One region of the Shewanella sedimentimangrovi genome, then DNA from elsewhere that is predicted to be linked to it. Evidence: predicted binding sites of a transcription regulator. Region 1 holds the regulator's gene; the other holds the start of a gene.
What was found. The regulator MetJ, encoded in region 1, represses methionine synthesis genes. The targets are predictions, from matches to a motif close to TAGACGTCTAGACGTCTA.
Positions count from the first base shown of each region.

Region 1 (15,792 bases):
CTTGAGCAAAAAATCCTGGGCCCCCAATTCGATGCAGCGCTCGGCCAGACGGTCATCTTCATAACGGCTGATCATTACCACGGCAGTCTGGTCACGGGCGGCACGGTTAAGGTGGGTTAAGACCTCCAGTCCATTGGCATCCGGCAGCAGGTAGTCCAGTAAAATACCGTCGAAGTGACGCCGCGCGGCCATGTCCAGTCCATCCTTGGCACAATTGGCCTCGGTCACGTGAAAACGATGCACAGATTGGCCCAGCGCTCGCACTATGGCTTCTCTATCGACCTCATCATCATCGATCAGCAAGAGTCTCATGGTCCAGCTCCTTCACAGTTCCGGTAATTCCACAATTCGCCAGTAACCATCCAGCATATTGAGAATATTCAGAAACCCATCCTTAATATCACTTTTGACCATATAACCGGCCACGTTGTAGCTGTAGGCCGCGAGCTTATCCTCATCGGCGCGGGAAGTGGTCAGCACAAATACCACGGCAGAGGCCAAATCAGGGTCATGACGCAGCTCCCGGAGAAATTCCAGGCCATTCATTCTCGGCATATTGAGATCCAGCAAAATGATAAACGCACCGGCAATGTCGCCCCTGCGCAGCATCTCCAGGGCGGCGACACCATCCCTGGCCCGAACCAGGGGATTGAGTAATTTCAGCTGCCGCATCGCCCGCTCAACCGCCATATAGTCAACATCGTCATCATCAATAAGGAAGATAGTCACCTCTCGGTAACGTTTGGTTGGAGTCATGCCGCCTCCTTAATCACCAGGGGCCAGGTGAAGCAGAAGCTGGTACCTCGTCCTTCTGATTCGACCCACACCCGGCCACCGTAATGTTCAACGGCTTTCTTTACCAGAGAGAGCCCCAGGCCACTGCCTTCCACTTCATCCCTGGGCTTGAGGGTTTGGAATATCGCAAATACCTTGCCATGGTATTGCGCCGGGATCCCGGGGCCGTCATCGGTCACACAGAAGCGGATCATCTCTCCCTCCAACGCCCAAGTCACATTGATGTGCCCCTGGGGCAAGTCATGGTGTTTGATGGCATTGGCAAACAGGTTGCGAAACACCATTTCCAATGGCACCCGGGCAGTGATGAAATTCGGCACCATGCCCTCCAGAGTCAGAGAGAAACCCTCCGGGGGCGCCACCAAATTGAAGGTTTCACTGATAAGGTCGGCGCAATTGATCTGATTAAGCTCGGCCTCTATCCGGCCAATGCGGGAAAAAGCCAGCAGACCGTCAAGCAACATGGCCATGCGCTGGATGCGGCTCTTGATCAACTTCAGGTACTTGCGGACGTTTTCGCTGGCATTGTCCGCCAGATCTTCATTCAACCACTCGGCCAATTGTTCTATGCCCCGCAGGGGGGATTTGAGATCGTGCGAGGCTATGTAGGCAAAGCTGTCGAGCTCCTTGTTTATCCGCTCCAACTCTCTGGTATATTTATTTTTTTGCTCTTCAATACGACGACGTTCCGACACGTCATTGATGGTGGCCAGCACAGAAATGCCATTGGCAAAGTGAACTGGGGTCAGGCCAACTTCTATGGGCACCCGTCGGCCATCCTTGGAACGACCGAAGAGCTCATCCCGCAGAGACATCTTCTTCGCAATCGGATTGGCCAGATAGCCGCGCATGTGCTCTTCATGTTGCTGCTGCAACACGTCCGGCAGCAGCACATTGACACTGCGCCCCAAAAGCTCATCCCGCGCATAACCAAACAACTGTTCCGTATGGGCATTCACCAAGGTGATCAGGCCGCGGGTATCGGTCATGATAAGAGCACAGGGCGAGGCCTCTATCACCAAACGAAAGCGTTTTTCATTGGAGAGGATTTCGGTGGCAAACAGCGCTTCCTGGTGTCTGGCCTTGGCGTTATTGAGCAGGAAGTAGAGCAGCAAGAGCAAAAACACCGCCACTAAAAAGAGCATCAGCAGACTTTGCACATATTCCTGCTCGGACACAAAATCGGTACGACTGCCGACCTGCAGTAACCAATTGTGCCCCCCCACATTGATAGCTTTAACCTGGCTGTAGCTCAGAGGGACACCCGGACTGGGATCATTGGTAAACATCAGATTGGCGGCTGTTTGCGCTTCACCGTCATAAATGCTCAGCACCAGGCCTTCAAAATCCTCGCCTATGATGCCGTTGATCAGATCCTGCATCCGAAACGCCGCATAAATCACGCCCTTAGCGCGACGTTCGACACTGGCCACATTGTCATACAAAGGTAGATACATCAAAAAACCGGCCTGGGTATCCCGGGCGGTTTCCTGCACCAACACTATCTTGGCCGACACGGAGGCATTTCCCGTCAAAATGGACCTGTCTATGGCCTCTTTACGTCGGGCCTCCGAATACATGTCATAGCCAAAGGCCCTTTGATTGCGCCAATCGAAGGGTTCAAGGTAAAGGATGGAATGGTAAATGGGCCTGTCGCCCTCGGGGTACACCTTGAAATCGGGGAAACCTTCGGCCCGTACCGACTCAATAAAGCTGGCTAATTGGTCCTTGGTAAGAATAACGCTGTATCCCAGGCCCTGGATGCCGGGGTAATACTGCTGCAATCTGGCATTTTGAACATAAATCCGCCACTCATCCCTGGACACCTCATGGGATGACATAAACAAACCAATACCGCTGCGCAGTACCTGCTCATACACCAGCATCCGACTGTCTATGGATCTGGCGAGGGACACAACTTGGGCATGGAAACGTTCTTCACCACGTTCGTTGATATAACGATGAAACAGGTACCAGGCCGACACACAAAACAGCGCCGCACCAAGCATGATCAGCCAGACCGAAGCGGGGGCCCGAAACGGCGTGAACTTGAGTCGTTGCGCTTGCCTGACATCATCCATAATGGCCAATCGCTGTTCCCTGCCAGAAAGTGAATTAGCTGCCAATAAGTTTTGGCAAGGGATCAGGAAATTACAAGGTAAAACCAAGCAAACTGCTCAACTATAATGCCAAAGGAGTAGTCCGCTTAATTTGCCCATGGGAAATTCGTGATCGGCACCAAATTCAGAATTTTTTACTGCTAAAAGCAAAATTTTTTGCTTTTCCAAGTTCGATTTATTGGCTAGAAATGCCTTTAGGACAGCATGAGGAATTCGTTATGGCTCATATAGTAGAAGTCGTGCCCAACGATACTGAAATTGAAGAACTGACCTCCCCAAGAAATGCCCAGGCCGCCAAGGCGCTCAAGCATAAACGCGAAGTGAAGCGGCGCCTGGAGGATTATCTGGAACGTGCCGAGCTGCGCAAAGCGCTGGGCGTGGACGAGGATGATTTCTAACCCCATGGGGCCGCTACGGCGGCTCCAATCATATTAGCGTTAGCCCATCTATTTCAGTGACTTAATAGCTAAGCTCCTGGTGACAGGCTATCATAAGTCTTCAGATGTTAAGACTTTCGGTGATCCCATGTCTGCCGCCAGACAACTCTACTGTCAGCAGTTACGCCAGTTTTCAGATACCCTGGTGCAGTTGCAAGCCCCCATTAAAATCCTCGACGCCATCAAATGGCCGAGGGAAATGGAGCAACGTTTTCTCGCCACCGGGGGCAGCCAACTGCCGGCCATAAACAAGGACTTTTACGACGCACTGCCCCTACCTTTTGCCCCCCACCAGGTGCAACAAGAGCTAAAGCAGCTCAAGCAGAACATTCACAAGACCCTCGGCAAACAGGATCCCTTGGGGCGTCTGTTGGTGGCCAATGTGGAGCAATACCGCCAGGTCATAGACATGCTGACCCACAGGGGAACCCCAACCTTTGGCCGCCTGAGCCAGCAACTCTATGGCAGTGCCGCCAATAAACTGCATGGAGATCGCCATACCCTGAGACAATTGGGCGACCGGTTGTCCTATATCTTTTCCCTGCCGGCGGCGGGCCACATGAACAAGCAGCACCCCAAAACCATAGATGCCGCCGCAGCCGTGGACGATTTGAGCCAGCGGCTCGATCGCTATTTCCACAGTGATGATATGCGGGTCAGACTCAGCGACGGCATAGTGTCCGATGCCGCTGTGGGTGGCGATACGGTTAAAATCAACAGCAAGGCCATGTTCAGCCAGGCCGATTTGAATGTGTATGAAGTCCATGAAGGCTGGGTGCATGTGGGCACCACACTCAATGGCCGGGCTCAGCCCCACGCCACCTGGCTCAGTGTTGGCTCCCCCCGGGTGGCCGCCGCCCAGGAAGGATTGGCCGTACTGCTGGAAATGCTGACCTTAAGCTCCACCCCGGGGCGGGCCAGGCGCATCAGCGACAGGGTCGCGGCCGTGGATATGGCCGAGAAGGGCGCCGATTTTATCGAGGTTTACCGCAATTTCCGTGAGCAGGGACTGAGTGAAAAGGACAGCTACCGGGTGACCCAGAGGGTGTTTCGCGGCGGCATGGTAGCCGGCGGCAGTTGCTTCACCAAGGACATCTCCTATGTGCGCGGTTACGTTGAAAACGTTAACTTTATCCGCAGCGCCATCGCCTCGGGCTTACCGGAACTGATCCCCATGCTGTTCCTTGGCAAGCTGGCCATTGAGGACATTCCCACCCTGTATCTGGCATACCGGGACGGCATACTCACGGCGCCGCGCTACCTGCCACCCATGTTCGAAGACTACAGTGGCCTCTATGCCTGGTTTGGTTTCGCCTCGGGACTTGGCAATATCAACCTCAAGGGGGTGCAGCGCCACTTCCAGCGCCAATTCAAAATACTGCCCAATGTCGAGCCCCTGTATGCCGGGCAGGAAGAGACTGAGTTCGACAGTACGGTCGAATAACAAAAAAGGATGCCAAGGCATCCTTTTTTATTTGGGTTAACCCATCACTTGGCTTCTTGTGCCTGGGCTGCCGCCTGACGCTTTTGCAGGAAGTACTCCCGGGTCAGGCCGAACACCACAGGGCTCAGCAGTGTCAGGGCAATCAAGTTGGGGATCGCCATCATGGCGTTGAGTGTGTCCGCCAGCAACCAAACAAAGTCCAGCGAACTGATGGCGCCCAGCGGCACCACCAGGGTCCAAATCAAGCGGAAGGGTTTGATCGCCTTGACGCCAAGCAGGTACTGGACGCACTTTTCACTGTAGAAACTCCAGCCCAAAATGGTGGTAAAGGCAAAGATGGCCAGGGCCACGGCCACTATGTAGTTACCGAATGGCAAGGCGTGGGAGAAGGCATAGGAGGTCAGCGCAGAGCCGTTCTCGCCCGAGGTCCAGCTACCGGAGACGACAATCGCCAGACCGGTAATGGAGCAGACGATGATGGTATCGATAAAGGTCCCCAGCATGGCCACCAAGCCCTGGGCCACGGGATTTTTGGTCTGGGCCGCCGCATGGGCTATGGGCGCGCTGCCAAGACCGGCTTCGTTGGAGAATACGCCGCGGGCCACCCCGAAACGAATCGCCGCCCACACAGCCGCACCGGCAAAACCGCCTTGGGCCGCCACAGGAGTAAAGGCACTTTTGACTATCAACAGCAGGGCCGCAGGCAATTGATCTATATACACAATCAGTACCGCCAGACCGGCTGTGATATAGAAAATGGTCATCAGAGGCACCAGCTTGCCAGCCACTTCGGCGATACGCTTGATACCGCCCATCAGCACCAGGCCCACCAGGATCATCATCACCACGCCGGTTACCCAGGGCTGAACTCCGAAATTGCTTTCCAGCGCCGACGCCACCGAGTTGGCCTGCACTGTATTGCCGATACCGAAACCGGCGAAGGAGCCAAACAGCGCAAAGGCCGTCCCCAGCCAGGTCCACTTACTGCCCAAACCGTTTTTGATGTAGTACATGGGGCCGCCAACGTGATTGCCGTTGTCGTCCACTTCACGGTATTTAACCGCCAACACGGCCTCGGAAAACTTGGTCGCCATTCCCACCAAAGCGGTGCACCACATCCAGAACAGGGCGCCGGGGCCGCCGACAAAGATGGCGGTCGCCACCCCGGCGATGTTCCCCGTACCTATGGTGGCAGAGAGAGAAGTCATCAAAGCGTTGAAGGGAGTGATTTCCCCCTGGGTAGCGCCTTCCTTTGACGCACTGCGACCGGACCAGAGCAAGCGAAAGCCTGTGCCCAACTTCAGGATTGGCATCAGCCGCAGGCCGAGGGACAGAAACAAACCAACACCCAGGATCATGACCAACATGGGAGTGCCCCACACCACGCCATTGATCATATTTACAAATGCAGTTACGGCTTCCATTCGCACCTCATGGTAATTATCGAATTTATTGTTATTGGCAAGGGCCGCGCCTCGGGCAGCAGGCCATAAAGAGCCCCAGAGTACAACGAAAAGTTAACAATTGAAAACCAACTCTGTTCATGTGCCGCTATTGGGGTGAGCGCTGGTTTAAGGCGGTTAAAAAACCAGCAATCAATTCAGTCGTAAGTTGGAGCATTTATTCTATAGCCGTGCTTTGGTTCTCTTATGGCAAATAAACTTGCAATTCCGCAACAAAACCGCACACCATCAATGAGTAATTATTCAAAATAAAGGCACGCTTAATCACCTTAGAATCTACTTACTCACAGCATGCTTAAAGATTTTGACAACTTATATAAGGCTCGCATGTTGTTTATGCAGTCAATATTCTCCACTCGTCGCCAAATGCAGCTAATCCCGCATAAAGCAGCCAATTCAGCTCAATTAGTCGCCAACATCACCCATGAAAACGCCTTTCTCAGGGCATATTTGAAATAAAAGTTTCAAATAAACAAAGCATTAACACGCAAATTGGTTGTGGCATACTCGGCTCCGCGAAAGCCCCAGACAAAGGAGTTGCAGGGATTCAATACGCAGGATGCCAAAACTATAATTGCGAGACTTACTAGGATGATTACAAAACCAACCCTGACCGCAGCCCTGTTGCTGGCCGGTCTCAGCACCCATGTCCATGGCGCGCTGCTTATCAGTGAAGTGCTTTACGACGCCCCCAACAATGACAGCGTCGAGGAATTCATCGAACTCTATAACTCGGGCTGCGACCCGGTTGACCTGAGTCAATATCAGCTCAGCGACAACAGCAGCAGCCTTAACCTCAGTGGCACCCTGGCACCGGGCAAGTATTACAGCCTGGCCATCAACGCCGCCGGATTCACCAGTCTGTTTGGCAAGGCGCCCGACTTCGCTCCCCTGCCCTTCAGCCTTGGTAACTCGGGCGATTTCGTGAAACTCAGCCTCAATGGCCAGCAGGTGGATCTGGTGGCCTGGGAAGGGGGCGTCAGCGGCTGGAACCTGAATGTGCGTGACGTGGCGCTGGAGCGCACCACCATAGTCAACACCCAGACGGAAGCCGACTGGACCGCGGCAACCAGCGCCGGCACCCCGGGCTCTGGCACACTCGCCGGTTGCAGCGCGCCGTTGCCGACCGAAAATCTGCTGTCCAAGGGCGAAGTCAGGACCAATCTCAGTGCCGCCCAAGGGCAGGCGCTGGACTTTGTCGCCGATATCCCGGCCGGCAGCAGCAATCTGGCGGTGACCCTGTCCGGTGGCAGTGGCGATGCCGACCTTTATGTGCGCTTTGGTAGCGAACCCAGTACCAGCCAGTACGATTGCGCCCCCTATCTGAGCGGCAACAACGAGCAATGCCAGATTGCCACGGTCCAGGAAGGTCGTTGGTACATCAAACTGCAGGCCTATGAGGCCTTCAGCGGCGCCTCGCTGCAGCTCGACTACGACACGGATGCGGGTACCGGCGGCGGCACCGGCGGTGGTACTGAGCCGGATCCTGCAGGTTACAGCTATGAGACCTATTACGCCCAAGCCATAGGCAAGAGTGGCAACGAGCTCAAGACCAGCCTCAATCTCATCATCCGCGACCATACCCGCTACACCTACACCCAAGTGTGGGATGGCCTCAACTACACGGATGAAGATCCCGCCAACACTGACAATGTGATCCTGCTGTACACAGGTCGCTCTGAACCCAAGACCAACCGTGCCGGCCTCAGCAGTTCGCTGGATGCCTGGAACCGGGAGCACGTCTGGGCCAAGAGCCATGGCTTCCCAGACAGCAGCCAGCACGCCTACACCGACCTTCACCACCTGCGTCCGGCGGACGTGACGGTCAACAGCAGCCGCGGCAACAAGGACTTTGCCTTGGGTGGCACAGCGCTCTCCGAGGCACCTGAAAACAAAACCGATACCGACAGCTTTGAACCCGCCGACGCGGTCAAGGGCGATGTGGCGCGCATGGTGCTCTATATGGATGTCCGCTATCAGGGCGGCGACAGCAGCAACACGCCGGATCTGATCGCGGTCCAAGGCACCACAGGCACCAACGAGCCAAAACTCGGTGACCTCTGCACCCTGCTTAGCTGGCACAATCAGGATCCCGTCAGCGATTGGGAGCGGCGCCGCAATAACCGGGTTTATGAGTGGCAGCACAACCGCAACCCCTTCATCGACAATCCGGCCTGGGCCAACAGCATCTTCGGCAGCGCCTGCGGTCAGTAACAGAAGCCTGCAATGAAAAAGGCCCCTGCTAAAGGGGCCTTTTTATGGGATGCGATTATTGCTCCAGCAGGGTTTTGAGGTTGCCAAGTCCTGTGTTGAGATCGTCAGCAATCATGGTTTCAAAATCCATCAGCACCAACATCAGGTTCATCGGATAATCCATATGGCCGCGAAAGCCCCAACTCACCAGGGTCTTGCCTTCGGCCGTCGCGTCAGTGGTCATAAAGGCCAGATCTGTGGCCTCAAAGGGGGTTAAGAATCTCAGCTCATAGTCGATGCGTTTGTTCGGCACCATGGCCGTAATTTCCTGCTCACCACGGCCCACATCCGGGTTGTCACTGTCCCAGGCCGAGACAAAGCCCACTGTGCCATCCGTACCGCGAAAACTCAGTCTCGCCTTGGGATCCATCTTGGCCCACTTGCTATAGTTATTCTGATTTTTCAGATATTTGACATAGTCATAAACCTCAACAACCGGCTTATCTATGACGATGGACGTGGTCACTGCGTACTCTTTTCTGATAAAGAGTGCCGCCACCAGGGGGATGGCGCACAGCAGCAGTAAAAACAGCAGGATTTTTTTCAGCATGGTAGCTCCGTTATGGGTTGCCGATTGCCAAAGTGGTTGCAGCGACGAAATTGGATTTTGCTGAAAAAGTATAGCCATTTTTCAAGCAGTTACCAATTAAGCATCCAGGCGCTTGATCCCCAGAGCCTCTTCCTCGGCCAGGCGTTGCAAGCAGGTCTGGCACAAACAGGCATCCCGGCGCTTTGGCAGCGCCCTGGGCACCTTGGCGTTCAGGCACCAACATTGGTCAATGCTTTGGCCTTGGGTCAGGGCACAGAGATTGGATTGACCACACAAGGGGCAAAGGGTCTCGCGCATCAGGATCGACCCATGCACCAGAGGCGCCACAACAGGCCGAACAGCGACAGCAGGCCATAACAGCCGCAACTTATCCAGAGGAACATGCCCAGCAGGGTTTCTGTGGTAAATGACATCAGATAGAGGCTGGACATTAACATCAGCGACAGGAGTAACTTACTGATGTCCAGCGGTAATTTTTCCATATGAAATTCGTGTACGCTCTGCTCATCCATGGCTTGGCTTCCTTTTTGATCCGGCATTCCCCCCACGGTCGGAATCAAACCTGACTGCAGAGGGCCGTTACACAGCCTAGCCCATGGTCGCCAAAAACAAAAGGCCCCCGTATGGGAGCCCTGCTGCCGTTACCCCTGCTGGGGTCTGACCCCAAGGGTATGGCAGATGGCGTAGGTGAGTTCGGCGCGGTTAAGGGTGTAAAAGTGGAAGTCCTTAACCCCTTCCCGCGACAGCACCTTGACCATGTCTATGGCCACGTTGGCCCCCACCAGCTGGCGGGTACCGGCGTCATCCTCCAGCCCCTCGAACTGCTTGTGCAACCAGGCGGGAATCGACACATTGGTCATGGCCGCGAAGCGTTTGAGCTGCACAAAGTTGGTCACCGGCAGTATTCCGGGCACGATTTCCACATCTATGCCGGCGGCGACGCAGCGGTCGCGGAATCTCAGGTAAGACTCCACATCGAAAAAGAATTGGGTAATGGCCCGGTTGGCACCGGCATCGATTTTGCGCTTGAGGTTAATCAGGTCCGCCTGGGCATTGGCGGCCTCGGGATGCACCTCGGGATAAGCGGCCACGGAAATATCGAAGTCGGCGACGCTGCGCAGCAAACGCACCAGATCCGCGGCAAAGCGGGTTGGCCTGGGGCTGCCGGCGGGCAGATCGCCCCGCAGCGCCACTATGTTTCGGATACCGCTGTTCCAATAGGTCTTGGCCAGCCCCAGCAGCTCCTCATCGCTGGCATCCACCAGGGTCAGGTGTGGTGCCGCTATCAGGTCCGTCTCGCGCTGGATGCGCTCAATCACCCCATGGGTGCGGTCACGGACCCCGGAATTGGCGCCATAGGTCACGGAAACAAACTTGGGCTTGAGCGGTTCCAAACGGCGAATGGAGCTCCACAGCAGCTTTTCCATTTCGGGGGTGGCAGGAGGAAAGAATTCGAATGACACATTAATCTCGCCATTGAGCTCAGCCAGACTCTGGTTCAGGGAGTGAGAATGTTGTGCGTGATGAAAAGCCATTAAATATTCCTCGACTGCTAAAATGGACGTTCGGGCGTTTGGACGTCTATACGTCCACATACTAGAGCAATCTCAATTCAAGTCAAGCGTAAAAAACGCCAATTTGCCCATCCTAAAAACAAAAGGGACGCCAATGCGTCCCTTATCACCCACAGCCAAGCTTATTCCTGTAACAGCTCGTGGCAGATCTGCGCCAGATCCGACTGCACCGCCGCCGCTGTTACCTCACGGCCGGCACCGGGTCCGCGGATGATCAGCGGATTGCCCTGATAGAAGGCGCTGCGGATCACAAACACATTGTCACCCGGTGTCAGGTTGGCCCAGGGGTGGTCCGGCTCAACCCAGCTCAGTCCCACCTTGGCACTCACGCGCCCGCCGGCCCTGTCCAGCGCCGCCACATAGCGCAGCACCTTGCCCTCATCCCGGGCGGCATTGAGGGCAGCCAGCATGGGGGCATCCAGCTCGCTGATCCGCCCGAGGAAGTCGGACAGCGGCAAGGCGGCCAGCGCCTCTGGCACCGGCGATGTCACCTCTATATCGTCCAGCTCCAGCTCCAGGCCTATCTCACGGGCCAAGATCAACAGCTTGCGCTGCATGTCGCGGCCAGAGAGATCGTCCCTGGGATCGGGCTCTGTGATACCGAGTCCCTTGGCCTCCAGTACCAGTTCGGAGAAGGGGCGGCTGCCGTCATAGTGTTCGAACAACCAGCACAGGGTGCCGGAGAACACACCGCCGACCGCCTCCACTGTGTCGCCACTGTTGTGCAAATCGTTGAGCGCATGTTGCACCGGCAATCCCGCACCGCAGCTGGCGTTATAGCGCCAGTAAAGCCTGCGGTTACCGAGCTGTTGTTTCAGTTCACGGTAGAAAGGCAGCGGGCCTGAGCCGGCCAGCTTATTGGCGCTGACCAGATGAATGCCGCGGGCAAACAGCTCTGGATATTGCAGCGTCAATGCGGCACTGGCGCTGATATCCAGGGCCACCAGCTCGTCGCATTCCAGGGCCTCCAGCTGTTGAAACAGGCTTGGGTAGTCCCATTCGTGCGCTTCTACCGCGAAACGATCGCGCCAGTTGCCGGCATCTATGCCCTGACCATCAATCAGTGCCTTGCCGGAACTGACCAAACCCAGCAGCTCAATACTGGCCTCCAATTCCCGCCCCAAAGAAGTGGCGGCGCGGCGAAACAGATCCAGCCAGGCTTCGCCTATGTTGCCAACCCCAAGCAGCACCACGCCGATGCGTTTGCGCGGCCCGGCGCAGCGTCTGTGCACCTTCTGGGTCAACAGGGTCACCTGATTCTTGGGCACCAGGGTCACCAGGCTGAGACCGTCCTGATACAGGGGCCTGGCCTCACGACTGAGCAAACGGGCAAAGCCGCGGCGATATAAGTGGGCATCGGCGCTGACCAGGGCCACCAGTCCGAGATCCGTGGCGACGCTGATGTCACTGATCTCCAGCTCCGGCGCCAGGGCATTGAGCTGGTTCAGGGCCTGGCGTTGCAGCTCGGGCATATAGGCCAGTTCCAATCGGCCATTGGCTGCGGGCCACCAGGCCAGCGGAGCCACACCGGCTTCTGCCAGCTGGCTCAGCAGGGTGTCGCAGTCACCGCCCAGGGTCAGGCTGAAACAGGCCACCTCGTTAAGGTTGGTCACCACGGGGGCGCTGGCGCGGGAGCTTGAGGGCGCCACCAGGGTAAAGGCGGTGTGTGGCGCATAGCTTGAGCGCACCGCCATGCTGACCCGGGTGTCAAACAGGGGTTGCAGGGTACGGGAATGGAGCACGGGCGAACCCAGACGGGCCAGGCGGTCGGCCTCGGCCAGTGACATGCTGGCCAGCAACTTGGCGTCATTGATCTTGTTGGGATCGGCGTTAAACACCCCTTCCACATCGGTCCAGATGGTGACCCGGTCGATATCGGCCAGGCTGGCAATCAAGGTCGCGCTGAAATCCGAGCCGTTGCGGCCCAGCAGCAGGGTATCGCCGCGGCTGTTGGCGCAGATAAAGCCGGTGATCACCAAGCGCTCGTCCGGATGTTCGGCCAGCAGCGCCTGCACCTTGGCACGGGACTCGGCGGTGCGAATCTGTGGCACAGCGCCCTCATCGGCCACCAGTATACTGCAGGCATCCACGTGGCTTGCCGCCACGCCGGATTCACGCAGCAGCGCCGCCATCAAACGAGCCGACCAGCGCTCGCCGAAACTGACCACCTGATTCACCTGATAGTCGTTGCGTTCACCAAGGGCCAGCAGGGTCTGCAACTGGGCCTTGTCCGTGGCCAGGCGCTCACGCAGGTGGCGGGCCTGTTCGGCACTGAGCAACTGCTCAATCAGTTGTTGCTGATAGCCCATCAGCTGCTGCAACTCTTCCTGCCACAGGGCACCTTTGTCGCTCAGCTCCAGCAGACGATAGAGAAAATTGGTGCTCTTGCCGGCGGCCGACACCACCACCAGATCGTCACTGCGCCCCTGGGTCAGCAGTATATGGGCCACCCGACGATAACAGTCCGCATCCGCCAGGCTGGAGCCACCGAATTTATGTAAATGACATCGTGCCACATCAGGCTCCTATTGCTTGCAGGCCGCCACGGCGGCGAGTCCGGCCTCTATGTCGGCCAGCAAATCTTCCACATCTTCAATCCCCACCGACAAACGCAGCAGGGTGTCACTGATCCCGGCCTCGGCGCGGGCATCGCTGTCCATGGCCCTGTGGGTCATGGTGGCGGGCACTGCCACCAGGCTCTCTACCCCACCGAGACTTTCGGCGATGCTGAAAAACTGCAGCGCCCCGAGAAAGGCCACCAGCTCTTCCTGGCCACCTTCAAGCTCAAAACTCAGCATAGCGCCAAAGCCCTGTTGTTGCCGGGCGGCAATCTCGTGCCTAGGGTGATCCTTGAGCCCGGGGTAATACACCTTGCGCACCAGCTCGCTGGCAGCCAAACGGGCCACTATGCGCTCGGCGTTTGCCTGGTGCTGCCGCACCCGCACCGCCAGGGTGCGCACCCCGCGCAGGGTCAGGTAGCTGTCAAAGGCGCCGCCTGTGAGTCCCAGGGTATTGGACCACCAATGCAGGCGTTCCCCCAGCTCGGCATCGCGACACACCACGGCGCCACCGACCACATCGCTGTGGCCATTGATGTACTTGGTGGTGGAGTGCACCACTATGTCGGCCCCCAGCAACAAGGGTTGCTGCAATATGGGCGAGAGGAAGGTGTTGTCCACCACCACCTTGGCGCCCACCTTGTGGGCGGCATCGGCAATGGCGGCTATGTCCACTACCCGCAAAAGCGGATTGGAGGGAGTCTCCAGCCATACCATGGCCGGTCCTTGGGCCAGGGCCGCATCCAGCGCCGCCGTATCCGATTGATCGACCACCAGCAGGCGGAACTGGCCTTTCTTCGCCAGGTTGGTGAACAGGCGATAGCTGCCGCCGTAGCAGTCATGGGGTACCACCAATAAATCATCGGCTCCGAGCAGACTGGTCACCAGGGTGATGGCTGCCATACCGGTGCAGGTAATGATACCGCTGCTGCCATGCTCCAATTGGGCCAGGGCCTCTCCAAGTTGGGAGCGGGTGGGATTACCCGAACGGCTGTAGTCGAATGCCCGTGGCTGGGTGTGACCGTCAAAACTGTAATTGGTCGACAGGTAGATGGGCGGTACCACGGCACCATGCTGGCTGTCACTCTCAATGCCCTGACGTACGGCTATGGTTGCGGCTCGACGCTCTGTCATACTCGGATCCTCAAAATACGCTTGCGCATCACAATGGATGTCTGGACGTCTAAATTAACTCAGCAATTATACCGAGGTCAATAGGCATCCAGACTTTTAGACGTCTATACTTGTTGGCGAGAGCCCACAGATGGGGCGTTTTAGCAGCAATTATTTGACTGTAGTTTGTAAGGGTTTAAAATCGGCACCGAATTTCGGATATCACAGGTGAGTCAATGACTGAATGGAATGGCGAATACATCAGCCCCTATGCTGAGCACGGAAAGAAGAATGAGCAGGTTAAAAAGATTACCGTTTCCATTCCTTTGAAAGTGTTGAAAGTATTGACCGATGAGCGCACCCGTCGCCAGGTCGGCAACCTGCGTCATGCAACCAACAGTGAATTGCTGTGTGAGGCCTTTTTACATGCCTACACGGGCCAACCGCTGCCCAATGATGACGACCTGTCAAAAGACAAACCCGACAGCATCCCCGCCGAAGCCAAGCGCCTGATGGATGAGATGGGAATCGAATGGGAAGACATGGAGTAAACTCCTGTCAATGAAAGATAAACACACAAGGATCGCTCGGCGATCCTTGTGTGTTTTTGGCCCCGGAGTACTTTGATGGATCCTGTTACCTGGTTGTTGGCCCTGCTGATCATCTTCAGTGGCGCCCTGATCCAAAGTCTGATTGGCTTTGGTCTGGCTGTAGTAGCCAGTCCGCTGTTGTATCTGCTGGAGCCGCGACTGGTGCCGGCCCCTGTGATAGTCATGGGCTTCTCCATTGCCCTGCTGACCCTGGTGCGGGAGCGCGGTCAACTGGAGTTCAAGGGTCTGCAATATGCCCTGCTGGGACGGGTTCCCGGCGGCCTGCTGGGTGCCACCCTGTTACTCCTGGCTCCACAGGATGTACTGGGGCTGGCCATAGCCGCCATTGTGGCCATCGCCGTATTGCTCAGCCTTAAACGCTTCGAACTGCCGGTGAACCGCCTGACCCTGTTCGCGGCCGGTACCCTGTCCGGGGTATTCGGCACCATAGCCGCCATTGGCGGCCCGCCGATGGCGCTGTTGCTGGCGGGCAAGGATCCCGGTAAATTCCGGGCGGCACTGTCGGCCTTTTTTATCTTCAGCTCCCTGATTGCTTTGGTGATTCTGGCCTTGGCAGGCTTGCTGAGCACTGAGCACTTGTGGTGGTCGCTGCAACTGCTGCCCGGTGTCATTTTGGCCTACCTGCTGGCCGGGAAAATGATCCACAGGGTTGATAAAAATAAAACCAGGGTGATGACCCTGGTTTTATGTTCCTTAAGCGCCCTGCTGCTGACCTTTAAGTCGCTGGCCAGCCTGCTTGGTTAGAAGTGATAGGAGGTTTGCAGTGCCGCGCCGTAGGCATTGTCATTGCCGAACATACCGCTGAGATCCAGCTTAAAACTCTTGCCTATGGCAAAACCGGTGCCGAGGGAATAAAGATTGGCGGTCACATCAT
Region 1 covers NZ_CP071502.1:3,606,119-3,621,910, forward strand. The annotation lists gene JYB85_RS16080 (putative bifunctional diguanylate cyclase/phosphodiesterase) at 1-312, opposite strand, end outside; gene JYB85_RS16085 (response regulator) at 325-756, opposite strand; gene JYB85_RS16090 (CHASE domain-containing sensor histidine kinase) at 753-2,876, opposite strand; gene JYB85_RS16095 (hypothetical protein) at 3,134-3,313, shown strand; gene JYB85_RS16100 (flavohemoglobin expression-modulating QEGLA motif protein) at 3,441-4,796, shown strand; gene JYB85_RS16105 (alanine/glycine:cation symporter family protein) at 4,841-6,220, opposite strand; gene JYB85_RS16110 (endonuclease) at 6,851-8,473, shown strand; gene JYB85_RS16115 (SRPBCC family protein) at 8,529-9,062, opposite strand; gene JYB85_RS16120 (cysteine-rich CWC family protein) at 9,159-9,359, opposite strand; gene JYB85_RS16125 (hypothetical protein) at 9,359-9,574, opposite strand; gene metF (methylenetetrahydrofolate reductase) at 9,704-10,597, opposite strand; gene JYB85_RS16135 (bifunctional aspartate kinase/homoserine dehydrogenase II) at 10,759-13,152, opposite strand; gene metB (cystathionine gamma-synthase) at 13,162-14,328, opposite strand; gene metJ (met regulon transcriptional regulator MetJ) at 14,544-14,858, shown strand; gene JYB85_RS16150 (sulfite exporter TauE/SafE family protein) at 14,934-15,662, shown strand; gene JYB85_RS16155 (conjugal transfer protein TraF) at 15,659-15,792, opposite strand, start outside.

Region 2 (15,792 bases), 480 kb from region 1:
ACTGCTCGGCGATCCCAAAAACGATACCCTCACCCGTGCCGACCTCTTGCTCTGCCGGGGGTATTTCAGTCGCTTGGCGGGCCGCCCAAAAGACGCACTTGCGGATTATGATGAGTCCGTCAAGCTTGCATACCAGGTAGAATCTCCCAGATTAATCGCCGATGCCCGCAGCTTGCGGGGGGCAATTTTATCCTTTGAAGGCAATTTCAGTCCGGCACTGGAAGATCTGATCACGGCCCAGCATTTATATGAAAGCCTCGGCATGGAAGTCTGGAGCCTGAACAACCTGACCGAATTGGCCACCAGCTATCGACGTTTTGGTGATCCCCAGACCGCCATCCGCTATTACCGCCAACTGGAAGAAAAGTACCGCAGCCAGGGCGAGTTCAATGCCGCCACACTGGTCAACTCAGAGATCGCCATGGCCTATGAGGCCATGAACGAAAATGCCATGGCGCTGGAATATTATCGGAAAACCGCCGACTACTGGGAATCGGCCAATGAACCCCTCGCCGCCGCCAGCATTTATGTCAATATGAGTGGCGCCCTCATCAAGCAGGGATTGGTCCCCGAAGCCAAACAAAAGCTCGCCAAGGCCGAACAACTGATCAAAATCGAGCATGCCGGTTTCTACAGTTTTATGAAGTTGTATCAGGCCCAGATCGCATTACAGGAAAACCAGCCGGATAAGGCTCTGGCACTGATAAATGAAGGCGAAGAAGCCTTTAACAGTATTCAGAACAAACGCGGTTTGGCCGAACTCTATACCACCAAAAGCCAAACCTTCGCCGCCCTGGGTGATTGGCATTCGGCCTATGGCGCCCTGGAAACCCAAAATCGCTTACAAAACGAACTGCAAAACCAGCTGCAAAGCCAGCGCACCACAGAAATGCGAACCCGCTTTGACACTGACAGAATGGCCAATGAAAACCGCCAACTGCTGGAGAATCAACGCCTCAAGGAACATGAGCTGAAGATATTGCAGCAGAACAAGTTGCTGCAATTGACCACCATGGTGTTGGTACTGGTGATCCTGGCCATAGTTTCAGTGTTTGCCTATAAACAGGCCCAACGTTCAAAGTTAATGGAGCATCTGGCACTGACAGACTTCCTGACCAAGCTGCCCAATCGGCGCCATATATACCGCCGCGGTGAGCTTTGTGTACAACAAGCCAAAAAGCAACAGTCAGCCATGTCGGTTATCCTGTTTGATGCCGATCATTTCAAGAAAGTTAACGACCATTATGGCCACGATGTGGGTGACAAGGCCTTGGTGGTACTGGCCGATTGCGCCGCAGCCCAAATGCGCAAGACGGATATGGTGGGACGGATCGGCGGAGAGGAGTTTCTGGTCTTGTTGCCTGGCACCAGCCTGGCCCAGGCAGGTGAGATTGCCGAGCGCCTGCGCAAGGCTATGGATGATACCGACATGAATGACATCAGCACGGGCCTGTCATTGACCATTTCTGCCGGTGTAGCCAGCCTGGACAAGGACAAGAGTTTTTCCGCCCTGCTGAATCGCGCCGATCATGCCCTTTATCAGGCCAAAGCCGCCGGTCGCAATCAGGTGGTACTCGACGGACCGCATAGCCTGGCCGCAGATCCTGCCGCAGAGATTTAAGCCGCTATCTGCTACAGCCCCAATTGCGAAAGTCGCACAGATTATTCCTCTCGCCATAAGATATTGGCTGACAACTCAGTCGCCTCACGGCCAAGCCACTGTCGATGCAAGCGGGCAAACTCGCCCGATTGCATCAGGTTCTGCAGTGCCTGCTGCCATGCTTCCACCCGGGCCTGCGCCGTACCTCGCGAAAAAGCAAAATACAGCCCGATACGCTTAAGTTCCAACACGGGTTGGATCTCGCCCTCATCCACTCCCGCCCTCGACAACAAGGGACCAATAAAAAGATCCGCGTGGCACCAAAATCGGATCCGCCCCGCCAATAGCTGCCGCAGGGATTGATCCGGAAATGCGGCAATCAGCAGCCCCGGGATCTTGCTATCAAGTAACAACTTTTCTGCCGGCGAGCCCCGGTAAGCGCCTATGGTTCCCAGAGAGGCGGCCTCGGCCAAATCCTTGGGGCGACTGGCATCATTGCTGAGGGCATACAGATGCATACGCACTTCGGCAAAGGGACCGACAAAATCGAACTGCTGACGCCGACTGTCATTGAGGGAGGTAGGAAACAGCACAGTATTGGATTCCCGCAATGCCATGGCATAGCCTCGGGCCCAGGGCAGGACCTCCACCTCGGCGCCCTCCCCCAGCTGACGCTGGATAAGCCTGGCCAGCTCCACCGAAAAACCGCTGGCCTGGCCATCTGCGTACTGACTTAAAGGCGGCAAAGGCTCGGTTAGCAGCTTCACCGTCTGCGGCAGCTCTGCCGCAGCCCCGGAGAGGCTGCTCAATACACTAAGTAACAAGATTGCCAAAGTGCGCATAAGGCTCCCGAAGAGTTATAGGAGTGACAGGAACTTGCACCCACACTACAGCATAGGGGCACTCTGACCAATCCCACAAGCTGTGAGCCTGACGTCAGGGCCTGAAGCTGCTATTATGCGGCTCAATTTTCCCCCTTGCGGAGCAATTCCCATGATCCCAGAACCGCACCATGTTCCCGACAGCAGTGAGTTGCAGCAACTCAGCCTGCAGATTAAACAGTGGGGCAAGGCTCTGGGATTTGCCGAGGTTGGGGTCACAGATACCGACCTGAGCGCCGAAGAGCCGAAATTTCAGGCCTGGCTCGACAATGGCTTCCACGGCGACATGGCCTATATGGCCAACCATGGCATGATGCGCGCACGCCCCGCCGAGCTGCACCCGGGCACCCTCAGGGTGATTGCGGTGCGCATGGATTATTTACCCGAGCACGCCGGCTTTGCCAGCAACCTCAAGGATCCTGAGCTGGGATACATTTCCCGCTACGCAGGAGGTCGTGACTATCACAAACTGATGCGCAACAGGTTAAAGAAGCTTGGTGAGCAGCTCGATGGCGCCCTGGCGGAACTGGGAGCAGCCCCTTCCAACTTCCGCCCCTTCGTCGACTCGGCCCCCATTTTGGAGCGGCCTCTGGCGGAAAAGGCCGGTATTGGCTGGACGGGTAAACACTCACTGATTTTGAGCCGTCAGGCCGGCAGCTGGTTTTTCCTGGGTGAACTGCTGATTAACCTGCCGCTGCCGGTGGATATTCCGGTCAAGGAAGAGTGTGGCAGCTGCGTGGCCTGTATCACCACCTGCCCCACCGGCGCCATAGTGGCCCCCTATGTGGTAGATGGCCGCCGTTGTATTTCCTATCTCACCATAGAGCTTGACGGCCCCATTCCGCTGGAACTGCGCCCCCTGATGGGCAACCGCATCTATGGCTGCGATGACTGCCAGCTGATCTGCCCGGTGAACGCTGAAGCGCCACTGAGCCTTGAGAGTGATTTCCAGATCCGGCCTCAGCTGCGCCAACCCAAGCTGCTGGAGCTGTTTGCCTGGAGCGAGGGGGAATTTCTGGCCAATACCGAAGGCAGCGCCATCCGCCGCATTGGCCACAGGCGCTGGCTGCGCAATATTGCCATCGCCCTTGGTAATGCACCGGCGAGCGAAGCCATAGTCGCCGCCCTTAACGCGCGGCGAGACAGCGCCGAAGTGGATGACATGGTGCGTGAACACATAGACTGGGCGCTTTCTCGCCAACAAGAGGCACTCCAGCAACAGGAACTGGCACTGGATGCCCGTAAAACGGCACGCCTTATCCGCTGCATTGAAAAGGGCTTAGCCAGGGACGCCTGAACCTCAGGGCTGATCCAGGGTAAAGCCCACCTTGATGGTCACCTGCCAATGGGCAATCACCCCGGCCTCCAGGTGGCCCCGGGTTTCCACCACCTGAAACCACCGCAGCTTGTGCAATGACTGGGCCGCGGATTCAATGGCATTTTTGATGGCATCATCGGATCCGATGGCGGAAGAGCCTGTCAGTTCAATGATTTTGTAGGTGTGATTCATGGGGGACCTCCAGTGCACTGAGGGAACCCCCTGAGTATAGTTGCTTAAGCCGGCAGCGGGCAGCGACGACGCAATTCCCGACCGGCAGCCACCATATTGCGCAGTGCCGGTTCCACCTCATCCCAGCTGCGGGTCTTAAGGCCACAGTCCGGATTGATCCACAGTTGCCGCAATGGGATCCGCTGTGCGGCCCGTTCCATCAGCGCCACCATGGCCGCCACATCGGGGATATTGGGCGAGTGGATGTCGTAGACGCCGGGGCCAATCTCGTTCGGATAATCAAAGGCCTCAAAAGCGCCGAGCAGCTCCATGGCTGAACGACTGGTCTCTATGGTGATCACATCCGCATCCATGGCCGCGATGGCGGCTATGGTGTCGTTAAACTCGCTGTAACACATATGGGTATGGATCTGGGTTTCATCCCGCACACAGGCCGCGCTGAGCTTGAATGAGGCCACGGCCCAATCCAGATAGTGCTGCCACTGGTCGCGCCTTAGCGGCAAGCCTTCGCGGAACGCTGGTTCATCAATCTGGATTATGCCTATGCCGGCAGCCTCCAGATCCGCCACCTCATCCCTGATGGCCAGCGCCAGCTGGGTGCAGATAGTCTCACGACTGATATCTTCCCGGGCAAAAGACCAGTGCAGCAGGGTGACGGGGCCGGTGAGCATACCTTTAACCGGTTTATCGGTCAGGCTCTGGGCAAATTCGGCCCACTCCACCGTCATGGGTCTGGGGCGGGACACATCACCATAGATCAGCGGCGGTTTAACGCAGCGGCTGCCGTAGCTTTGTACCCAACCGTTTTTGGTGAAGCCGACGCCGGCCAATTGCTCACCGAAATACTCCACCATGTCGTTGCGCTCCGCTTCGCCATGGACCAGCACATCCAGGCCCAACTTAAGTTGGCGCGAGATGCTGTCACGGGTCACCTGCTGCAGCTGATGACGATACTCAGCCTCGGCCAACTCCCCTTTACGCCAGCGATTGCGCAAACTGCGGATGGCCGCTGTTTGGGGAAAAGATCCTATGGTGGTGGTGGGCAACAAGGGCAGCCGCAGCTTCGCCTGCTGTTGCTGTTGTCGCAACACGAACTCACTGTCGCGCTCAAAATCTGCCTGACTCAGGGCTGCAATACGCCGGGCGACGGCGGTATCGGCGGCCAAACGCTTGGCCTCGCGGCGCGCCTTGCAACGCTCAATGATGGCCCTGGCAGGCTCGGATGCCGGGGTTTGCAACAGCTGCTGCAGCTCATTCAATTCATGCAATTTTTGTTTGGCAAACGCCAGTTGTTGCCTGAGCTCAGGTGCCAGGGCGGTTTCGACGTCCAAATCCACCGGCGAGTGCAGCAGCGAACAGGAGCTGCCGAGCCACAGGCGCTCGCCAAGGGCGTCTGCCACCGGTACCAGGCGCTTGGCAAGCAAATCCAGATCGGCGGCCCAGACATTGCGACCGTTTATCACCCCGGCGCTCAGTACCTGCCCGGATTGCAGCAGCGGCAGAAAATCGTCCAATTGCTCCGGGGCCGACACCAGATCCAGGTGCAAACCGGCGACCGGCAAGGCAGCCACCAGCGCGCTGTGGTGAGCAATGGAGCCGTAGTAGCTGGTCAGAAGCAGCTTGGGAGCCGCTTGGCTTAGCGCCTCGTAGGCCGGGGCAAAGGCCTGCTGCCAGTCCTTATCCAGATCCAGTGCCAGTATGGGCTCCTCAATTTGCACCCAGGCTACGCCCTGGGCTTTGAAGCGCGCCAGCAGCTCGCCATAGGAGTGCAGCAATGCCGGCAACAGGCTCAGCTTGTCAAAGGGCTCGCCCTGAGTCTTGGACAGGTACAGGAAAGACAGGGGACCCAGCAGACAGGGCTTGGGATCGTAGCCAAGGGCCTTGACCTCTTCCACCTCATCAAACAACTGCTGCCAGGCGATGGCAAACTGCTGGTCCCGATGCAACTCGGGCACCAGGTAGTGATAATTGGTATTGAAATACTTGGTCATCTCGGCGGCCGCGGCGCTCTTGCCTGTGGGCGCCCGGCCACGGGCGACCCGAAACAGGGTGTCGAGATCTATGGCATCACCATCACGGTGACGCTCGGGGATCACGTTCAGGGTCGCCGCCAGGGTCAGCACCTGATCGTAAAAAGCGAAATCCCCCACCGGCAATTGCTCGACCCCGGCTTCCGCCTGCCACAACCAATGCTGACGGCGCAGCCGCTGCCCCTGCTCCAGCAATGCCTGCTGGCTGATTTCACCGCGCCAGTATTGCTCCAGGGCGAACTTCAATTCCCGGCGCCGACCTATTCTTGGAAAACCTAGACTATTTAATTGCATATTGTATACCTTGTTGATGTAATATGAGCAAATTGCAACCAAGGCCCGGTTGACATATTCTCAATGGGCGTCTGGACGTCCAGAAGTTTATTGTGGTAGTCTCAGGGCAAGCAATCGAATTGGATTCACGGGCAACATGAGCAACATTCATGTGGAGAGAAAATGATAGAGCTGAGACACCTGCGCACCTTGATGGCACTCAAAGAAAGCGGCAGCCTGGCGGCTGCGGCAAAGAAACGCTTTGTCACCCAATCTGCGCTATCCCATCAGATTAAAGAGCTGGAAACCCGGATCAATTCACCGGTGTTTGTGCGCAAGAGCAAACCTTTGTCTTTCACCCAGGAGGGCTCACGCCTGCTACATCTGGCGGAGGAAATCTTGCCGCGGGTGATGGAGACGGAAACGGATCTCAAGCGCGGGCTGGATCCAGACAGCAACCGGCTCAGGGTGGGTATTGAATGTCACAGCTGTTTTCGCTGGCTGATGCCGGTCATGGAGGCGTTCAGAGATCAGTATCCCCATGCCGAGCTCGATATTTCCAGCCGCCATCTGTTTGATTCCCTCAATGCCCTGGAAACAGGGGAACTGGACATAGTGCTGACCTCGGATCCCGTGCCCGGCCACACCCTGGCCTATCAGCACCTGTTTGATTTTGAGGTGAAGCTGGTGGTGGCCAAGGATCATCCGCTGGCCAGTTTACCCTACGTGGTGCCGCAGCAATTGGCGGGCCAGCCCCTGATTAGCTATCCGGTACCGCTGGAGCGACTGGACTTCTATCGACTGTTTCTGGAACCGGCCGGCATCGAGCCCGGCCCCCAGAAGTGCAGCGATCTGACCTCTGTGCTGCTGCAGCGTATCGCCTGTCAGGAAGGCGTTGCCGCCCTGCCGAATTGGTCCATCAGTGAAGCCCAGGGACTGAGCCTCACCAGTCTCAAGCTGGGGATTGAAGGGCTGAAACGCCCGCTGTTCGGTGCCTATCGCCGCGATGCCGGCGCATCCAGATTGATCCAGCACTGGCTGGAACTGGTGGCCGGCGAAGGTTTGGCGCGTCAGGGCAACCGCTGATAAGCTATTTATGTGAAATAAAAACGCCTGCAACTGCAGGCGTTTTTATTAAGCGAAGCTCACTCAGAGCGGATTGAGCAGCAGGCCACGCATGGACAGTACTCGGCGCAAGATCAAACCCGGTGAATTGGGGTTGCGGGTCTGGCGCAGGTTATGGGCAATCATAAATTCATCTTTGAGCTCTTCATCCAGCCCCAGGGACTCAAAGGCCTCCAGGGTCAGGGTTTGCTGCTGGGTATCTATGATGCTCTTGATGATGCCCAGGGGGAAAGATTCTTCCGACTCGGCATTGAGATACGCAAAAGCGGTCAGGGCGATGATTTGACCAAAGACACTGAACAGCGCCAAGGTCTGGACTTCATCGGGATCTATCTTAACCCCATCCATCTCGATTAAGCTGTCTACCGCAGAAGCAGCAATGCTCTCGGTCAGGCGCCAGTAGCCCTGCACCAACTTCTTATAGGGCTGGGGCAGCTCATCGAGCCTCTCCTTGAGGTAGAAACTGAAGGCATAACGATAGATGTTTATCTGCCCCAGACGGATCAGGGCATCCTTGAGGCTGCGGGTCTTGCCGGGATTGACTGTGGCCACCTGAGCCGTGGTGCTGCGCCACAACAGATGGGCCGCCAACGCAGGATCGGTGGACACTATATCGATCACATTGCGTATGTCTCCATCGGCTATGATGGCCTTTTTCAGCGGAACCAAAATACCCCGCCGCCCGATCACCTGCTCTTCATTGGCAATGATGGCCCTGATCTGGGAAAACACCTGATGCTCAAGCTCAGTCATGTAACACTTTTAAACCTTTTATCCGGGGAACCCTGACAAATGCCGTCGGCAAAGGACCGCATCCATCCCACCTCGATTTTTAATTATCGGGGAATTTACCCACAAAATCCTGCCTATGGTCAAGCTGTATTCCATTGTTACCACTAAATTTCGTGAGCCGCATTTAAAAGGCACCGCTGGCCTGCAAATTGACAAATACCGCCTCGGCCAACGCCTGGTATCCTTGGTTGTTGAAATGCACCCCATCCGACTTCATGCCCGCTGTCGACAACAGATCACTGACAGTGTCGTCCAGCAACGGCAAACCATACTGGTCAGCCAATTCTTCATACAGGGGCATGGGCGACAACAACAGGGATTTATCCGGCACTGCCAACAGCAGCACGGGCACCTGTCTGGTCCGGGCCGCAAGGATCATACCTTCAAGATTAGCCTTTAATTGGCTTTTATCGAGTCCCCTGAGCACATCATTACCGCCTTCAAGCAACAGCAGCAGATCCGGCTGAGTCTGGTCCAACACATCGGCGATACGTGCCAATCCCTGGGCGCTGGTTTCACCTGAAATGCCGGCGTTGATCACCTCACACTCACACAGGGCCGACAGCATTGCCGGGTAATCCCGCCCCTCGCCCGCCCCCACACCCTGGGTCAGGCTGTCACCAAAGGCCAGGATGCGCGCATTTTCCCCCAGATAAGGCAACTTGGGGCCAGAGCAGCCACAGAGCAAGAGCAGAAACAGCAGGGTTCGCCGCACAGGAATTCCGGTTCAATTTGCAACTTACTCATTTATCGCCGAAAAAAAAGCCGGACACAAGTCCGGCCTTTCATTTGCACAACAGATTTGCGGATCAGAAATGGTATTTGATGCTGGCGCTCACCATCCGGCCACTGCCGGGATAATAGCCATTGCCCCAATCGCTGTAATAACCGGCGCTGACATAGTCCTCATCCAGCAGGTTGTCGGCACGGACACTGGCCAGCCACTGACCGCGGCGATAATTCAGCGCCAGGTTGACCAGGGTATAGGCATCCAGTTTGTCCGCCAGATTGGCGTTATCCCCTTCGATATAGCGTTTACCCGTGTACTGGGCATCCAGATACAGCTGCCAGTTGTCGTCCAGATCATAGCTGGCAAAACCGCGACCACTGTGGCGGGCCACCCAGGACAACGCCTTGCCGTCATTGCTTCCTGCGGTAAAGAAAGCATCGGTAAACTGATAGTCCAACCCCAACGCCAGGGCATCCAGGGGCTGCCAATCCAGATCCAGGGCCACACCATAACGGCGCGAGCTGTCGGCATTGACGTTGGCGCCATTGAAATACGCGCTTGGATCTGGCTTGGGTGCGGAGGGATCCCAGACGATTTCATCCTCAAGGTCGAGACGGAAAGCGCTCAGGCGCAGGCTGTAACCCTTGCTGTGATAATCCCAGCCGGCCTCATAGGAGCGACCGGTTTGTGGATCTAGGCCCAATACGCCCTCGGATGTATAGGCCTGCTCATCCACCTTGGCGAAACGGAAGTTGTCTTCCGCCCTCAGGTAAAAGCGCTGCTGCTGGTTGGGACGGTAATTGAGGCCCAACTCCAGCGCATGGGCATCGTTGTCCAGGTTCACACCGGCGGGATAAGTTAAGTCGTCACGCAGCTCGTCCCTGACCTCGGCGTAGCGACCGCCAATCACGTAGCTGAGGCTGGAGCTCAAGGGCACACTGGCCTGCACAAAGGCTGCCGCCAGCTTTTGGGTGTTGGACCTGTCCATGTATGAGTAATCAAACTTGGACTCGCCCCGTGACAAATCGGCCCCGGCAATCAGCTTAAGCTCGCCGGCTTGGATATCATAACGGCCGCTGAATTTGGGACTCAGGCTCAACAGACGTCTTTGGGTGTTGCCCTTGGATCCAAAACTTATCGAATCCACATCCGTGCCGCTGTAATCGGCATCCAGCAGCAAACGCCAATGACTGGACAAGGCCTGCTGATAGCCCAGGCGGGCATTGCGACTGATGCTGTGGTTGTTGTCTGTTATGCCGTCATAGGCAGCTTGGCGGGGATTGTCCCGGAACTGCTCGTCTGTCAGCGCCCCGGCCAATTCACGCTCATCATCATTGAAACCGGCCTCTATAAACAGGCTGCGCTCCCCCTGCTCGTACTGCACCCGCGCCAGCAGGGCACTGGTTTCACTCTCGCTGTGGTCGCGATAGTTATCGCTGTCACGACGATTGGCCGTCAGGTAATAACGCCAGTTGTCGTTGATCGCTCCGGCGTAATCACCGCGAGCCTCATAGGTGGCATAGTTACCAGCCAGCAATTGCAGCGAGCCACTGCCTGCATCCGGTGCCTTGGTGACTATGTTAATCACCCCACCCACGGCCTGATCGCCGTAAAGCACCCCGGCGCTGCCGGAGAGAATTTCAATACGCTCCACCTGGTTGAGGGCAATGGCATTGAGATCCGGTGCGGCGATATCAATATTGTTCAGCCGACGACCGTCCACCAATATCAGGGTATTGCTCGCGGCTTGGCCGGCAGCGAAGCCACGCATGGCCAGCACAGGGCCGGCACCATTATCGCTGAGCTGAATGCCGCTCTGGCCCCGGAGCAGTTCGCCCAGGCTGGTGGCACCACTCATGGCAATGGCGGCAGCGTCTATGACATTGACGTTGGCGGCGAGGTTCAGCGGCGTATCCGCGCTGCGGCCTATGACCACCAGGGTATCTGTGGTGTTGGAATTGCCTTCTGCGGCCTGGACGGCGAAGGTGCCGAGCAGCATGCCGGTAAGAAGGGCGAGAGATGTTGGATGTGAACCCATTAACCTTTGACTCCATCAAGGAAAACGGGGCAAAAGTGCCACGATGGCCCAAGGCCGGTCGCACCCGCAGATCTGCCCACCGAAATCTGGGGATAACCTGGAGGGCCGGTCTCCGGACTTTGGTTAGGGCCGATTGGCCTGCGATCATAAGCTTTAAACGCCCATTAGCTTTAAAGGCCAGGGCGCGCCGGGATCTCACCATTTACCGTTGCGGGGGCAGTGCCGGAATTGCGCCGGCTTCCCGATTATCCCGAACATTCGGGCACCCGGAAGGTTGACAACCCGCCGAGTGTTGGCGGGCCGGCGCATTATAGACATCTATATGGATAAATGTCTAATTGGATTGGTTAAGCTTGATGGGCTGCAAGGGCGCAATAAACTCCCGGTAATTGCTGCCGTTGAGCGGGACATTGGCTGCGGTAAACTCAAGGCCGCGCATGGATTTGTGCATCAGCAGCAGATCTTCGCCGCCACCCAGCACGGCGTAATAGCCTATTTCGCCCCGGGACGACGACTCACCATGAAGATGCGTATCCGGCATGCGGCTGCAGCCGAGTATGGCCTGAAATCCGGATTGTTCACCGGTTGCCATCTCGAGCGCCCCCAGGGGTTCATACACCATTTCCCCCAGACAACTGGCCTTGTAATTGTTTGTGAAGGTTTCGAAAAAGGCCTTCGGCGTTATCCTGTCGCCCATGCCATGGAACCCCTGGACACAGACCAGGCTGGTCCAATCGGCCAAACGCTGCTCCTGTGGCAGGAATTCAGCGCTGAACATACAACAATTCATCGGTGCCGACCTGGCGCCAGTTGTCAGGCAATTGAAAATTCAATACGGTATCGTAAACTTTCAGCTCTTCCGCCCCGGCAGGGAGCTGAGCAGCAACCAATGCCGTCAAACCTATCCAAACAATATTATTCCACTTCATCATTAAACTCCCTGTTGTGTGCCGACTTTCCCTGTCCACATGACCCAAGCGTCACAATCTTAATCGCAGATTGTGTAGCTATCATTTCCTTTAAGCATTAAATGTCAAGCAGATAAAAAAACGCCGCAGCTGCGGCGTTGTATTTTTGCCGGTGTGTCTTTATGCCAGCGCTTTGGGATTTGCCCCATAGACATTGGTTTCGGCACTGTCCTGCACCATAAAGATCAGCAGCACTATCCAACCTATAACGGGGATGAAGTTGAGCAGCTGCCACCAACCGCTGCGGCCGGTATCATGCAAACGCCTGGCGCCCACGGCCAGAGACGGCAGCAATAGTGCCAGGGCAAACAGGTTCACAATCCAGGATGCACCCAGCAGATAGTCAAGACCGGCCAGCAGGACATAAAAAATCAAGTAAAACAGCACAAACATCCAGTATTCGGTACGACGGGCGCGCCCGGTGAAGTCGGCGTACTTGACGATGGCACCAATAAAATATTGCATTCCAGCTCCTTAATTGGGAATTCCCACTTTAATCCTTTAACATCAACATACTACACCTATTTGGTGCTGAGATTCACTTTACCACGTTAGGCACCGAGGCCAAGTCGTTATTTAGACTGACAAAACTGGTGTGACCAGATACAAGCGTAAAAAATAGGTTCTGCTTCAGCAAGGTAGGATTTCCAAATATGCTTCCGGTCCGGCGAAGTCCCATCCATGGACCGGCCGGGGGCAACAAGGTATATTGCCACCACGCAATTCCGTTATCCGCATGTCTCTTTGTCAGCCTGCATGCAAGATTCAATAAGGACGTTTCATGGCCAGCCTGAGCAGTATTCATATCTATCCCGTCAAATCCATCCGCGGCCAAACACTCCCGGAGGCCAGGGTGGCAGAGGAAGGCCTGATTGGCGACAGACGCTTCATGGTGTGCGGCCTCGATGGTCGTTTCTTTACCGCCCGCACGCATCCGAGACTGTCGCTGATCTACAGTGAATACGTCTCGCCACAGGCCGTCCATGCCGGCGCCCTGGAGTTGCACTTTGACGATATGCCCCCCCTCAGGCTGGAGCCAGACCGATTTGCTTCCGCCCCCTTGGCCACCGGTGTTTGGAAAGATAGCTTCAGTGCTCTGACCACCACGAAAGAGGCGGATGCCTGGATCACCGCGGTACTGGGGGAGCCGGCCAAACTGTTATGGCTTGGCGAACAATCGGCCCGTTTTCGCCAACAAACCGGTGGCCGGGTCAGTTTTGCCGATGGTTACCCCTTGCTGCTGATAAGCCAGGCCTCACTGGAAGATCTCAACAATCGCAGCGACCGACTCAATCGGATGGCGCAGTTTCGCCCCAATCTGGTCATTGAAGGCGTTGACGCCTTTGCCGAGGATAGCTGGGACAGGATCCGTATCGGTGAAGTGGAGTTCAAGGTGGCCAAACCCTGCGGTCGCTGCGTGATGACCACCCTGGAGCAGGACAGCACCGAGTTCCATCCGCTGAAGGAGCCCCTCGACACCCTCAGTCGCTATCGTCGCAGCGGCAATGGCGATGTCGATTTTGGCCAGAATCTTATCCCGCTCAATGAAGGAAGCATAAGGGCCGGTGACAGTTTGACTGTGCTGAGCTACAAAGAGCCGCAGCACTATGCCGATGGTGCAACCCCCAAGCGGCGGCTGCGACTTGTCTCCAAGGACACCCTGGCAGCGGACTTTGTCTCGCTGTATTTGCAGGCCGAAGATGGCAAGCCGCTGCCAAACTTTATCGCCGGCCAACACCTCAAGCTGGCCTTTGATATCGACGGTAAGCGCCATATTCGTCGCTACAGCCTCAGTGCCTCACCGCTGGAGCCGGGCTGGCGCATCAGTGTCAAACGGGCCGCCGGAGGGGTGATGTCCAATATCATCCACGACAGATTACAGCCCGGCGATGTGCTGCTTGCTGACCTTCCGTCGGGCAAATTCCGGCTGCGCAGCGGCAAAGCGCCGCTGTTCATCAGCGCCGGTTCCGGCATTACGCCCATGTTATCCATGGCCCGCACCTTGATGCAGCAGGATAAGTTTGATGACGGCAAGCGCTTGGCTGCGGCCCGTTTTATTCACCTGTGCCGCACCGAGGCAGATGTTCCCGAGGCCGAGTTGGCGCACTTAACCGGCGCCGGCATGCCCTTGATGCTGCTGCTCAGCCAGCCAGGTGACGACTGGCCGGGTCTCAGGGGACGACTTGATCGCCATCATCTGCAAGGGATTGAGGATTTGCTGGAGCGAGACGTTTATCTTTGCGGCCCGGCGCCCTTTATGGCCGAGATAGAGCAAGTCTTGTTGTCATTGGGGCTGGCAGCTGATCAGATTCAGCAGGAATTGTTCGGCAAACCCGGCAGGAAACCCAAGCAGGCGCCCAAACAGGTCCGGATCCAGATAGGTGAACAGGTATTTACCGGTGATAATCAGCGACCCATATTGGATCAGGCCGAACAGCAGGGCTTGTCCATGCCCTGGTCCTGCCGCGCCGGGATCTGCAGTGCCTGCAGGCACCAGTTATTGGAAGGGGAAGTGTATCAGCCCAAGGCTCCGGCACTGAGCGCCGCCGAGCGGGCCGAAGGCAAAATCCTTGCCTGCTGCGCCATTCCCCAGGGCGATATCAAGCTCGAACTCTGACTCACAGCGGCTGCAGCTGCTCCACCAGCAGCTGCAGGCTCTGATTGCCGCGAAATTCGTTCACATCCAACCGATAGGCCAGTTGCACCTCGCGTATACCGGCATCGGGCCAGATGGCTGTGTCTATATTGAAGGCAATGGCATCAAGCATCAGGCTGCCACAGCCGGTCTCCAGCACCATTTTCAGATGTTTGTCGCCCACCAGACGCTGTTGCAACAAGCGAAACCGGCCGTCAAATAACGGCTCTTCAAATCCCTGGCCCCAGGGACCGGCGCCGCGCAGCAGCTCGGCAGTCTCCAGGGTTAACCAGCGGGGCTCAAGTTCACCGTCACTCAAAATTTCACCGGTTAACTGTTCAGGCGCCAGCAGCTGCTGCACTGCCTGTTCAAAGGCGGCTGCGAAAGCGCCAAAATCCGTGGCCCTCAGGCTTAAGCCCGCCGCCATGGCATGGCCACCGAACTTGAGCAGCAGCCCCGGATGACGGCTGTTGATCAGTTCCAGCAGATCGCGCATATGCAGGCCCTTGATGGAACGGGCCGAGCCCTTGATTTCGCCATCGCCGGCATCGGCAAAGGCAATCACAGGCCTGTGATACCTGTCCTTAATTCTCGACGCCAGTATGCCGATCACCCCCTGGTGCCAGTCATCCCGGTAAAGGGCTATGCCCCAGGGCAATTCGCTGTCTGCCAGGCTCAGGCGCTGCAGGCTGGCCAGCGCCTCCTGCTGCATCCCGGCCTCCAGTTCACGGCGCTCGGCGTTGAGACCGTCAAGCTCGGCGGCCATGCGTCTGGCCTGCATGAAATCGTCACACAGCAGGGTTTCAACCCCGAGGGACATCTCATCTAGGCGACCGGCGGCATTGAGCCTGGGACCGACGGCAAAACCAAAATCCGAGGCCACAATCCGGGCGGGATTACGCTTGGCCACTTCCAGCAAGGCGGTAATTCCGGGACGACAGCGACCGCTGCGCACCCGTTTGAGGCCCGCATCCACCAAAATGCGGTTATTGGCGTCCAGGCTGACCACATCGGCCACTGTGCCCAGGGCCACAATGTCCAGCAGGCAGGCGAGGTTGGGCTCTGCCAATCCCCTGGAGACAAACCAATCGCGGCTTCTGAGCTCGGCCCGCAGTGCCAGCATAAGGTAGAAGGCCACCCCAACCCCGGCAATGGACTTGCTGGCAAAGGTACAACCCGGCTGGTTGGGATTGACTATGGCATCGGCAAG
Region 2 covers NZ_CP071502.1:3,127,057-3,142,848, forward strand. The annotation lists gene JYB85_RS13810 (tetratricopeptide repeat-containing diguanylate cyclase) at 1-1,621, shown strand, start outside; gene JYB85_RS13815 (substrate-binding periplasmic protein) at 1,663-2,442, opposite strand; gene queG (tRNA epoxyqueuosine(34) reductase QueG) at 2,594-3,778, shown strand; gene JYB85_RS13825 (dodecin) at 3,782-3,991, opposite strand; gene metE (5-methyltetrahydropteroyltriglutamate--homocysteine S-methyltransferase) at 4,036-6,315, opposite strand; gene JYB85_RS13835 (LysR family transcriptional regulator) at 6,478-7,380, shown strand; gene JYB85_RS13840 (HDOD domain-containing protein) at 7,444-8,172, opposite strand; gene JYB85_RS13845 (GDSL-type esterase/lipase family protein) at 8,336-8,926, opposite strand; gene JYB85_RS13850 (TonB-dependent receptor) at 9,021-10,979, opposite strand; cobalamin riboswitch at 11,066-11,264, opposite strand; gene JYB85_RS13855 (hypothetical protein) at 11,314-11,757, opposite strand; gene JYB85_RS13860 (hypothetical protein) at 11,744-11,908, opposite strand; gene JYB85_RS13865 (DUF805 domain-containing protein) at 12,068-12,412, opposite strand; gene JYB85_RS13870 (MOSC N-terminal beta barrel domain-containing protein) at 12,729-14,564, shown strand; gene recJ (single-stranded-DNA-specific exonuclease RecJ) at 14,566-15,792, opposite strand, start outside.
Region 2: a site for MetJ is predicted at 6,380-6,397, ahead of metE (5-methyltetrahydropteroyltriglutamate--homocysteine S-methyltransferase). Genes of this name have one in related genera too.